2 regions of the Streptomyces sp. NPDC059994 genome follow, and region 1 is predicted to be linked to the other one. Evidence: riboswitches for the same ligand, from Rfam matches in the RefSeq annotation. Region 1 holds a riboswitch; the other holds the start of a gene.
The links. A riboswitch is a leader RNA that binds a small molecule or an ion and turns the genes downstream of it on or off. The one in region 1 is predicted to bind cobalamin.

Region 2: another riboswitch for cobalamin. It lies ahead of ACFWA7_RS12585 (cobalamin biosynthesis protein); the one in region 1 lies ahead of ACFWA7_RS06730 ((2Fe-2S) ferredoxin domain-containing protein).

Annotation. Positions count from the first base shown of each region.
Region 1 covers NZ_JBHWUR010000007.1:140,029-145,446, reverse strand. Annotated here, with positions in the region: gene ACFWA7_RS06745 (GlxA family transcriptional regulator) at 1-142, shown strand, start outside; gene gap (type I glyceraldehyde-3-phosphate dehydrogenase) at 331-1,329, shown strand; gene ACFWA7_RS06735 (hypothetical protein) at 1,657-1,890, opposite strand; gene ACFWA7_RS06730 ((2Fe-2S) ferredoxin domain-containing protein) at 2,043-2,429, opposite strand; cobalamin riboswitch at 2,469-2,668, opposite strand; gene ACFWA7_RS06725 (MFS transporter) at 3,000-4,268, opposite strand; gene ACFWA7_RS06720 (LysR family transcriptional regulator) at 4,403-5,338, shown strand.
Region 2 covers NZ_JBHWUR010000018.1:40,771-46,188, reverse strand. Annotated here, with positions in the region: gene ACFWA7_RS12600 (class II aldolase/adducin family protein) at 1-254, opposite strand, end outside; gene ACFWA7_RS12595 (anion permease) at 463-1,737, shown strand; gene ACFWA7_RS12590 (hypothetical protein) at 1,766-1,990, shown strand; cobalamin riboswitch at 2,101-2,243, shown strand; gene ACFWA7_RS12585 (cobalamin biosynthesis protein) at 2,351-3,280, shown strand; gene ACFWA7_RS12580 (cobyric acid synthase) at 3,277-4,785, shown strand; gene cobN (cobaltochelatase subunit CobN) at 4,782-5,418, shown strand, end outside.

The DNA.
Region 1 (5,418 bases):
GCTGGAGCGTTCGGAGCGGAGTGTGGAGCAGATCGCGACGGATGTGGGACTGGGGACGGGGGCGAATCTGCGGCTGCATTTCCAGCGGGTACTGGGGACGACGCCGACGGAGTACCGGCGGACGTTCGCGCGAGGGGAGTGAACCCCGGGGGCCTCGATACAGGGCACTCGGCGCAGGGCACTCGGCGCCGGGCTGCGGGGCGACTCGCGCCCCTGCCGCAGTGCCCCGGCCCCTTGGCGAGATCCTTTCGAACCATGGCGCTCACGCCTCTGCCGCTCTCGGGCGTCCCACGCGAGTCTGGAGGCGAACCGAAGGGACGGACATCACCCATGACTCGCATCGCCATCAACGGATTCGGCCGCATCGGACGCAACGTGCTGCGCGCGCTGCTCGAACGAGACAGTGATCTGGAGGTCGTCGCCGTGAACGACCTCACCGAGCCCGCCGCCCTCGCGCGGCTGCTCGCCTTCGACTCGACGGCGGGCCGGCTCGGGCGGCCCGTGACCGTGGACGGGGACACGCTCGTCGTCGACGGCCGCCGCATCAAGGTGCTCGCCGAGCGCGACCCGGCCGACCTGCCGTGGGCCGAGCTGGGCGTCGACCTCGTCCTGGAGGCGACGGGCCGCTTCACCTCGGCGAAGGCCGCCCGCGCCCACCTGGACGCGGGAGCGAAGAAGGTCCTGGTCAGCGCGCCGTCGGAGGGCGCCGACGTCACCCTCGCGTTCGGGGTCAACAACGACGCGTACGACCACGAGGCGCACACGATCGTCTCGAACGCCTCCTGCACCACGAACGCGCTCGCGCCGCTGGCCTCGGTGCTCGACGAACTCGCCGGGATCGAGCACGGGTTCATGACGACCGTGCACGCGTACACCCAGGAGCAGAACCTCCAGGACGGCCCGCACCGCGACCCCCGCCGCGCCCGCGCCGCCGGGGTCAACATCGTGCCGACCACGACGGGCGCGGCCAAGGCGATCGGCCACGTCCTGCCGAACCTCGACGGCAAGCTGTCCGGCGACTCGATCCGGGTGCCCGTGCCGGTGGGCTCGATCGTCGAGCTCAACACCACCGTCGAGCGTGACGTGACGCTCGACGACGTGCTGGCCGCCTACCGCGCGGCGGCGCAGGGGCCGCTCGCGGGCGTGCTGGAGTACTCGGAGGACGCGCTGGTGTCCTCCGACATCACGGGCAACCCGGCCTCGTCCATCTTCGACTCGGCCCTCACCCGGGTGGACGGCCGCCATGTCAAGGTGGTCGCCTGGTACGACAACGAGTGGGGTTTCTCCAACCGGGTGATCGACACACTGGAGCTGCTCGCCGGGCGGTGACAGCCGGGCGTCGGGGCGGTCCGAGCCGCGACATCGGGCACGGGCCGCACGTCGCCACCGCCGCGTGCGGGCTGGTCACCCGCCTCACCCAGCTGGAAACCGGCGTCCCACAACGCCGGACACATACCGAGACCGAAAGCTACGCGGGAGACGTCGTCGTCCAAGCGGAGCGGGCAGCGCCCGCACAGCGGATCGCAGGGGCCGGCGTACGACCAGCTCTACGCCGAGGCCCAGCACCGTAGCGTCCACGGCCCGTCCAGCATGGACACAAGGCGGAGCTGAAGCGGGTGCTGGGCGGAGGTTGACGCACGGGTCCCAGACGCGGCGTCACCCCTGGCTCTTCTCCACCTTGTACAGCTTCAGACTCTTGTTCGCGAACAGGAGCACATAGCCGCAGCTCCAGCAGATCAGCCCGGTTGCCGACTCGTTCGCCCAGCCGAGGTTCATGAACTCCGCCCCGGAGCTGTTGAGTTTCACCTCGCGGTCCCGGAAAACATCGCCCTGGCAGAAGCTGCACCTGATCCAGGTGTCCCCTATCGCGGCACGTACAGGCTTGGCCACGGTCCCCGCTCCCCCTGATTTCGCTGAGTGGCGAACCCCCGTTCGCACACCGTTTGGTGATCAGCGTAGTGGACCACCAAGCGGGCTCCGGTACACGTTTTGGACCAGCCGCCGTTCAGGGACGGGCGCCGGGGCCGGACGGCCAAGCGTGCTCATCGAGCCCTTCGGCGGGGGGTGAAGGCGTAGAGGTCGAGGATGTCGGGGCAGGGCGCGATGCCGGGGCCGCCGGCCTGGACCCAGGCGGCGATGTCGTCCGTGGCGTCGGGATCGTTGACCAAACCGAGCCAGACCGGGCGGGCACCGGCGACGCGTGCGGCACGAGAGGGCTGGACGACGATCACGTTGGCCTGTTCGCAGACGTCGAGGCAGGCGGAGACACGTACGGGCGCGTTCTCGGCAAGGCGCTCTCTCTGCTGCGCGTGGTCGACTCCGGGCACCTTCGCGCTCCCGCAGCAGCAGTCCCTGCACACCACGATCCGGCACGGGGCCGAGTCGGCTGGGGTGCGTCCGGCGCCATCTTCTGGTTGCCGCTCCGGCATACCGCTCACGCTCCTCCTCCGGGGAGATCCGCCCCGGCTTCGTCAAGGAGGCGACGACGTGAGTCTCCTGGCTCTCGGGTCGCCGCTCGCCCCGTCCTTCCCGCCCGTGTCCGGGCAGTGGTCTGTTCGGGGTTCGCTCGCCGATCACAGTGGCGGGACCGCGCCGGAATTCCACCGGCTTCCTCGTTCCGCGTCGCCTTGTCGTCGGGCATCGTCGCACGTCGGGCGGCGGCGCGTCACCACCGTCGCGCGGGGGTGGGCGCTCCGGACGCACTGGCGTTCGCCGCCGGAGAGGGCGCGCCAGGACTGGCTGGCCAAGTCATGCGATCGGTGACGGGGTAGGGGATGAAGGTGGTGGTGTTCTGGCCGATCCGCAGGGAGCGCCCGAGGGGGTGGTGCGGCGCTCTGGGGGGCAGTTGAGGCGTTCGCAGGCGCGGCAGCCATGCTGAGGGATTGGCCGTCGAAGGGCCGGTCAGGGTGAAGCCGTCGGAGCAGACGAGCCGATGAGCGCGTGGCGGGTCTCGCAACAGAGGCCGATGACCAACGAGCGGTGACGGCCGTGGCGGCCCGTCAGGTGCGGCTCGGCGCCGGCTCCGGCTCGGAGAAATGCGCTGCCGCGCGGCGAGGGAGCAGCAGCGGTGTTGCCAGCAGGAGCACGCCGGCCAGGCCGATGGCCGTACGTGGGCCGAGCAGGCTGCCCAGTACGCCCCAGACGGCCGTCAGGAGCGCGGTCGTGGCTTTGGTCGTCACCGCCCAGGCGGACAGGGTGCGGGCGACGCGGTCGGTCGCGGTGCGTTCGAGGCGGTAGGTGGCGTGGACGGGGTTGAAGACCCCGCAGCAGAAGATGAGCCCGAGCTCGACGCCGATCACCAGCAGCAGCCCTGCGGTGCCCGAGCCCAGAAAGGCCAGGCCGACGGGCCAGATCGCGCGCAGCGCCCCGACCACGACCAGGACCTGGTGCTGCCCGAACCGGGTGACGAGCGGTCGGGCCAGCCGTGAACCGAGCAGTCCGGCGATTGAGGGCGCGGCGAAGGCGAGGCCGTACTGCCACGGCGCGAAGCCGAGTCGGCCGAGCATCAGGACGGCCAGCAGCGGCTGGACGGCCATCACCAGGCCGTTGAACAAGGCGGTGTTGAAGAGCAGCGGACGCAGTGTCGTGTCGGCGAGGATGTACCGCCAGCCGTCGAGCAGGTCCCCGGCCCGCAGGCGCGGGCCCTCCGGGCGCTCGGGCCGCGGCTCGTGCCCGCCTGTCGCGCGGATGCCCAGCGCCGAGAGCAGGTAGCTGACCGCGTCGGCCACCACCGTCGCCACCGGACCGAGGAGCCCGATCGCGGCGCCGCCCAGCGGCGGTCCGATGATCGTGGTCGTCCAGGCCGTGGACTCGAATCGGGCGTTGGCGACGAGCAGGTCCTCGGCCGGCAGCAGCGTCTTCAGGTATGCGCCGGAGGCGGCGCGGAAGGTGATGTCGGCTGCTGCTACGACGATGGAGACCAGCAGGAGCTGGAGGAAGGTGAGCATGCCGAGCGCGTACGCGGCGGGGATCGTCAGCAGCGCCGCGAACCGCACCAGGTCCATCGCGATCAGCACCGGCCGCTTGCGGCGGAACTCCACCCACGGGCCGAGCGGCACCGCCACGGCCGCGCCCACCGCAGCCCCCACGGAGGAGAGCGCGGCGACCTCGGCCGGTCCGGCGTGCAGCACCTGGATGGCGATCAGCGGGAACGCGCCGAAGGCGAGCCATGTGCCGAGCGCGCTGGTCCCGTACGCTCCCCAGAGCCAGCCGAACCGCCGCCCCAGCCGATGTCCGCGCAGATGTCCCAGCCGGTGCCCGATTCTCATGCCCGCCACCCCTCGTCACTCACCCGCACAACCGATCCGCGATCGGAAGCATCAAAGCGAGCGCCTCAGCCGGGGGTCAAACAACCGCAGGACCGTCGGGCCACAACCAACGGTTGTACCCGTAAGGTGTCGGCATGGACCTCGACACCGTCCGGACCTTCGTCGCCGCCGCTGACGCAAGGCAGTTCCAGGAGGCCGCCGCCGAGCTGGCGGTCACCCAGCAAGCTGTCTCCAAGCGCATCGCCGCGCTGGAGCGCGACCTCGGGGTACGGCTGTTCACCCGCACCGCGCGCGGCGCCGAGCTCACCATCGACGGGCAGGCGTTCCTGCCCCACGCGCGCGAGCTGCTGCGCGTCGCCGATCGCGCGGTCACCTCCGTGCGCCCCGGCCGCCGTCCGCTGCGCGTAGACGTGATCGCCTCGCGCGTCGCGCCGTCAGGTCTGATGCGCGGCTTCCACCACGCGTACCCCGAGATCGAGCTCGACGTGGTGATGCTGTTCGACATCGAGACGGCCATCGCCGCCGTCCGGTCCGGTGCGATCGACGCGTCCTTCCGCGCCCTCGCCGCGCCCGGCCGGCCCCTTCCCGAGGACATCGAGTCCGTCCGGGTGCTCGACGAGCCGCTCCAACTCCTCACCGGCCCCGCCCACGCGCTGGCGGGCGCCCGGTCGGTGCCCCTCGCCCAGCTCGCCGGGCACCGGATCTGGATGCCCGGCCTCGTCCCCGGTACCGAGTGGAGCGCCTACTACGACGACCTCGTCGCCGAGTTCGGCCTCACCATCGAGGCGACCGGCCCCAACTTCGGCTCCGACGCGCTCCTCGACACCATCGCCGACACCCCGGCCCTGGCCACCTTCATGGGTGAGCAGACCCGCCTCGTCTGGCCCGCCGGCCACGGCCTGCGCCGCGTCCCGGTGACCGACCCGACGCCCGTCTACCCGCACTCGCTCCTGTGGCACCGCGACAACCCCCACCCAGCACTGGCCACCCTCCGCGCCCACCTCGCCGCCACAGCGGCCGGCCACGACGCCACCGGGACCTGGGCGCCGGACTGGGTGATTCCGCGCTGAACGCCGCCGCGCGTCTTCGAGCGTCGTGTCCGGATCGACGGACGGTGACGGACGGTTTCGGCGGCGGGGGTGGCCGTCGG
Region 2 (5,418 bases), on a different contig from region 1:
TGCATCGGGAGCTCGCTGGTGGGCCGCAGCGTGCCGGTCACCTGGCGGCCGGCGAGGTCGACGGCGACGGTGTCGTCCGGGCCGAGGCGGTCGTAGGGGACGCCGGTGGGGGTGACCAGGACCAGGTCACCGACGCGTATGGAGACGTTGCCCGAGGTGCCCACGACCAGGCCTTCCTCGGCGGTGCGGCGCGCGGTGGCGGTCAGCTCGGCCCAGGCCGTGGCGGTCGCTCCGGAGTCCTTCGGCTCTCCCATGGGGCGATCCTCGCAGGCTCCGCGCAGCGGGCGACGGAGTGAGCAGAATCTCTTCAATGGGGTATATGGCCGGTTCGCGGGGTTTGTCAGGGCCTGGTCGCAGCAAAAACCGGTCGGATACACCGCGAAGCCCGACCCAGTTCACCTTCCGTTCATCCAGGTTACTTACGTTCGTCCAGCCACTGACGTCGAACGATTGACTGGGTAAATGGAACACATCACGCTGCTGCTCGCCATTGTGGTCGTGACAGCTCTAGTGTTCGATTTCACGAACGGTTTCCATGACACCGCCAACGCGATGGCCACGACCATCTCGACCGGCGCCCTGAAGCCCAAAGCAGCGGTCGCCATGTCCGCCGCGCTCAACCTGGTCGGCGCGTTCCTGTCGGTGGAGGTCGCCAAGACGATCTCCGGCGGGATCATCAACGAGAAGGGCATCAGAACAGAGGTCATCTTCGCGGCGCTCGTCGGCGCGATCCTCTGGAACCTGGTGACCTGGCTGCTCGGCCTGCCGTCCAGCTCCTCCCACGCCCTGTTCGGCGGTCTGATCGGCGCGGCCGTGATGTCGGCCGGCTGGTCCTCGGTGAACGGCTCGACCATCGTCACCAAGGTGCTGCTCCCCGCCGTCGCCGCCCCGATCGTCGCGGGCGTCGCCTCGATGCTGGCCACGCGCCTGACGTACCGGATCAACCGAAACGCCGACCCGGCTGCCGAGAAGGCCACCGCCAAGGGGTACCGGGCAGGACAGATCGCCTCCGCCGGGCTCGTCTCACTCGCCCACGGCACCAACGACGCGCAGAAGACCATGGGCATCATCACGCTCGCCCTGGTCGCCGGCGGTGTGCTGCACCCGGGCGCCAACCCCCCGCTGTGGGTCATCGTCTCGGCCGGCATGGCCATCGCCATGGGCACCTACCTCGGCGGCTGGCGCATCATCCGCACCATGGGCAAGGGCCTGACCGAGCTGGCGCCGCCGCAGGGCTTCGCCGCCCAGTCCGGTGCCGCGACCGTCATCCTGGCCTCCTCGCACATCGGCTTCTCGCTCTCCACCACCCAGGTCTGCTCCGGCTCCGTCATGGGCGCCGGCCTCGGCCGCAAGGGCGGTGTGGTCCGCTGGTCCACCGCGACCCGCATGTTCATCGCCTGGGGCCTGACCCTGCCCGCCGCGGGTCTGGTCGGCGCCGGCGCCGAGTTCCTGACCGGCCAGGGCACCTGGGGCATCGTCCTCGTGGCGATCCTGCTGATCGCGGGTGCCGGCTTCATCTGGAAGCTGTCGCGCCGCGAGCCGGTCGACCACAACGACGTCACTGCCGCCGCCACCCCGGCGGAGTCCCCGGCCGAGCCCGCCGGCGTCGTGACCACCGCGATCGCCGCCGTCACCCCGCCGCCCACCGCCGCCGCCGTGGCCGCCGATCTGACGGCCACCATCCCGGCTCCGGCCCCGGTGGCCCCCGTCGACCCGGCCCGCCCGGCCACCGTCTGACCCGGCCGCGCACCCCAAAGGAATCGTCATGCACATCGACTGGGCAGCTCTCGGCACCGTCTTCGGTGTCAGCCTCATCGTCACCGTCGGCCTGGTGGGCCTGTTCACCGTCGGGATCGTCGGCCTCAGCAAGCAGCAGTCGGCCGCGGCCGGCAAGGGCAACGTCGCCGTGGCCCGCACCACCGCCTACCTCTGCTTCGCGCTCTGCGCGGCGGCCGTCGCGTACGGCATCAGTCTGATCGTCGGCAAGTAGCCCGGCCAGCAGCGCCGCACACACCTCGAACCGCCTTCCGGCCCGGCCGGAGGGCGGTTCTCTGTGTGCCCCAACACACTCTCCCGTCGCAGGTCAGCAGCGAGTTGACGGGCGTTCCCGGGCATGGTGGACTGCCCGAGCCATTTACGGCGGCAGAAGAGGAAGCCGGTGCGAATCCGGCGCGGTCCCGCCACTGTCATCGGGGAATCATCCCCGTGAGCCAGGAACTCTCACCGCCGGTCGACGTCGTACCAGGGCGCGGACACCCTGAGTGAGGACATACCGCCATGCGCGCCTGCCTGTTGCCGGCACCTCCCGGAAGTACCAGAGTTCTTCGCGGCGTTGCGGCGGGCTGATCCCATGCGTGCCGATCGCACTTTCGCGTACGGCGCCACCGCCGGTCTCCTCGGCGACCTCCTCCTCGGCGATCCCCGCCGCGGACACCCGGTCGCCGCGTTCGGCCGTGCCGCGGCCGCCGTGGAGCGCACGCTGTGGCGCGACCACCGGGGCTGGGGCGCGCTGCACACCGCCGTGTGCGCCGGAGGCGCCGCGGGCGCCGCACTGCTCGCCACGCGCGCGGTACGAAAGCTTCCCACCGCGTCCGTCGCGCTGACCGCCGCCGCCACCTGGGCCGTCGTGGGCGGCACTTCGCTGGGCCGGGAGGCCCGCGCGATCGGCGAGGCGCTGGAGGCCGGGGACGTCGAGGCGGCCCGCGCGCGCCTGCCGCACCTGTGCGGGCGCGACCCGCAGTCCCTGGACGCGCCCGGCATCGCGCGCGCGGTCGTCGAGTCCGTCGCCGAGAACACCTCCGACGCCGTGGTGGGCGCGCTGGTGTGGGGGGCGCTCGCGGGGGTTCCGGGCCTGGTCGCGTTCCGCGCGGTCAACACGCTGGACGCGATGGTCGGCCACCGCTCGCCGCGCCATCGGCGGTACGGGTGGGCCTCGGCGCGCCTGGACGATGTGGCGGGCTGGCCGGGCGCCCGGCTCACCGCCGCACTGGCGGTGGCCGCCGGGGGCGCGCCGCGCGCCGCCACGCGCGCGTGGCGGGACGACGCCCGCAAGCACCCGAGCCCCAACGCCGGTCCCGTCGAGGCGTCGTTCGCGGGCGCGCTCGGCGTACGGCTCGGCGGCACCCTCTCGTACGGCGGCCGTGTCGAGCACCGGCCCGTGCTGAACGGGGGCGGCCGGGCGGTGGAAGTCCCGGACATCGAGCGGGCGGTGCGGCTGTCGCGCCGGGTGGGCTGGCTGGCGCTGGCTGTGGCGATCGCGGTGAGGAAGGTACGTACATGAGCGGCGGACTGCTGGTCGCGGGCACCACATCGGACGCGGGCAAGAGCGTCGTCACCGCCGGGATCTGCCGGTGGCTGGTGCGCCAGGGCGTGAAGGTCGCGCCGTTCAAGGGGCAGAACATGTCCCTCAACTCGTTCGTCACGCGCGAGGGCGCCGAGATCGGGCGGGCGCAGGCGATGCAGGCGCAGGCGGCGCGCGTCGAGCCGTCCGCGCTGATGAACCCCGTGCTGCTCAAGCCGGGGAGCGACCGGTCGAGCCAGGTCGTACTGATGGGCAGGCCGGTGGGCGAGCTGAGCGCCGGCGGCTACCACGGCGGACGCCAGGAAGCGCTTCTCGGCACCGTCGTGGACTGTCTGGAGCGGCTGCGGGGCACGTATGACGCCGTGATCTGCGAGGGGGCGGGCAGTCCGGCCGAGATCAATCTGCGGCGCACGGACATCGTCAACATGGGCATCGCGCGCGCCGCGAAGCTTCCGGTGGTGGTGGTCGGCGATATCGACCGGGGCGGGGTGTTCGCCTCGTTCTTCGGTACGACGGCGCTGCTGAGCCCCGAGGACCAGGCGCTGGTCGCCGGGTACATCGTCAACAAGTTCCGGGGCGACGTCTCGCTCCTCGAACCCGGCATCGACATGCTGCGCGGGCTCACCGGACGCCACACGTACGGGATCCTGCCGTTCGCGCACGGGCTCGGCATCGATGAGGAGGATGGCCTGCGGGTTTCCCTTCGCGGCGCCGTGCGCGAGTCGGTGGTGGCGCCGCCGGTGGGCGACGACGTGCTGCGGGTCGCGGTCTGCGCGGTCCCGCTGATGTCCAACTTCACGGACGTGGACGCGCTCGCCGCCGAACCGGGCGTGATCGTACGGTTCGTGGACCGGCCCGAGGAACTGGCCGACGCGGATCTGGTCGTCGTGCCGGGAACCCGGGGCACGGTCCGGGCGTTGGAATGGCTGAGGGAACGGGGGCTGGCGCGGGAGCTGGCGCGCAGGGCGGCCGAGGGGCGTCCGGTGCTGGGGATCTGCGGCGGATTCCAGGTGCTCGGAGAGCACATCGAGGACGAGGTCGAGTCACGGGCGGGCGCCGTGGCGGGGCTCGGACTGCTGCCCGTACGGGTGCGGTTCGCGGCCGAGAAGACACTTGCACGGCCGACCGGCGAGGCGCTGGGCGAGCCCGTGGAGGGATACGAGATCCACCACGGCGTCGCTCAAGTGCTGGGCGGGGAAGCCTTCTTGGACGGATGCCGGGTCGGTGCGGTCTGGGGCACGCACTGGCACGGGTCACTTGAGAGCGACGGATTCAGACGACGGTTCCTGGAGCGGGTGGCGAGCGCCGCCGGACGGCGTTTCGTGCCCGCCCCGGACACGTCGTTCGGCGCGCTGCGCGAAGAGCAGCTGGACCGCCTCGGCGACCTCATCGAAGAACACGCGGACACGGACGCGCTCATGCGGCTCATCGAGCAGGGCGCGCCCGCAGGACTTCCCTTCATCGCACCTGGAGCACCCGCATGAGCACTGTGCTGTTGTTGTCGACCGCCGACACGGATCTGCTGGCGGCCCGGGCCTCCGGGGCGCCCTTCCGGATCGGCAACCCGACCCGTATCGACGTGGCCGAGGAGCTGCCCGCGCTGATCGAGGGCGCGTCCGTGGCCGTCGTGCGCCTGCTCGGTGGCAAGCGCGCCTGGGAGGACGGCCTTGCGGCGCTGAAGGCGTCCGGCATCCCGACGGTGCTGCTCGGCGGCGAGTCCGTGCCGGACGCGGAGCTGATGGCCGAGTCGTCGGTCCCGGCCGGTGTGGTTGCCGAGGCCCTGCGCTATCTGGTCGAGGGCGGACCGGGCAACCTCGTGGAGCTCGCCCGCTTCCTCTCCGACACCGTGCTCCTGACCGGCGTGGGCTTCGCCGAGCCGGAGAAGATGCCGGAGTGGGGCGTGCACGGCACGCGCGCGTACGTGGAGGGACGCCCCACCGTGGGCGTGCTCTTCTACCGCGCCCACGAGCTCTCCGGCAACACCGCGTTCGTCGACGTCCTCTGCGACCGCATCGAGGCCCAGGGCGCCAACGCCCTTGCCGTGTACGTGGGTTCGCTGCGCGGCGCCGAGCCCGCGCTGTACGAGACACTGGGCCGGGCGGACGCGCTGATCGCCA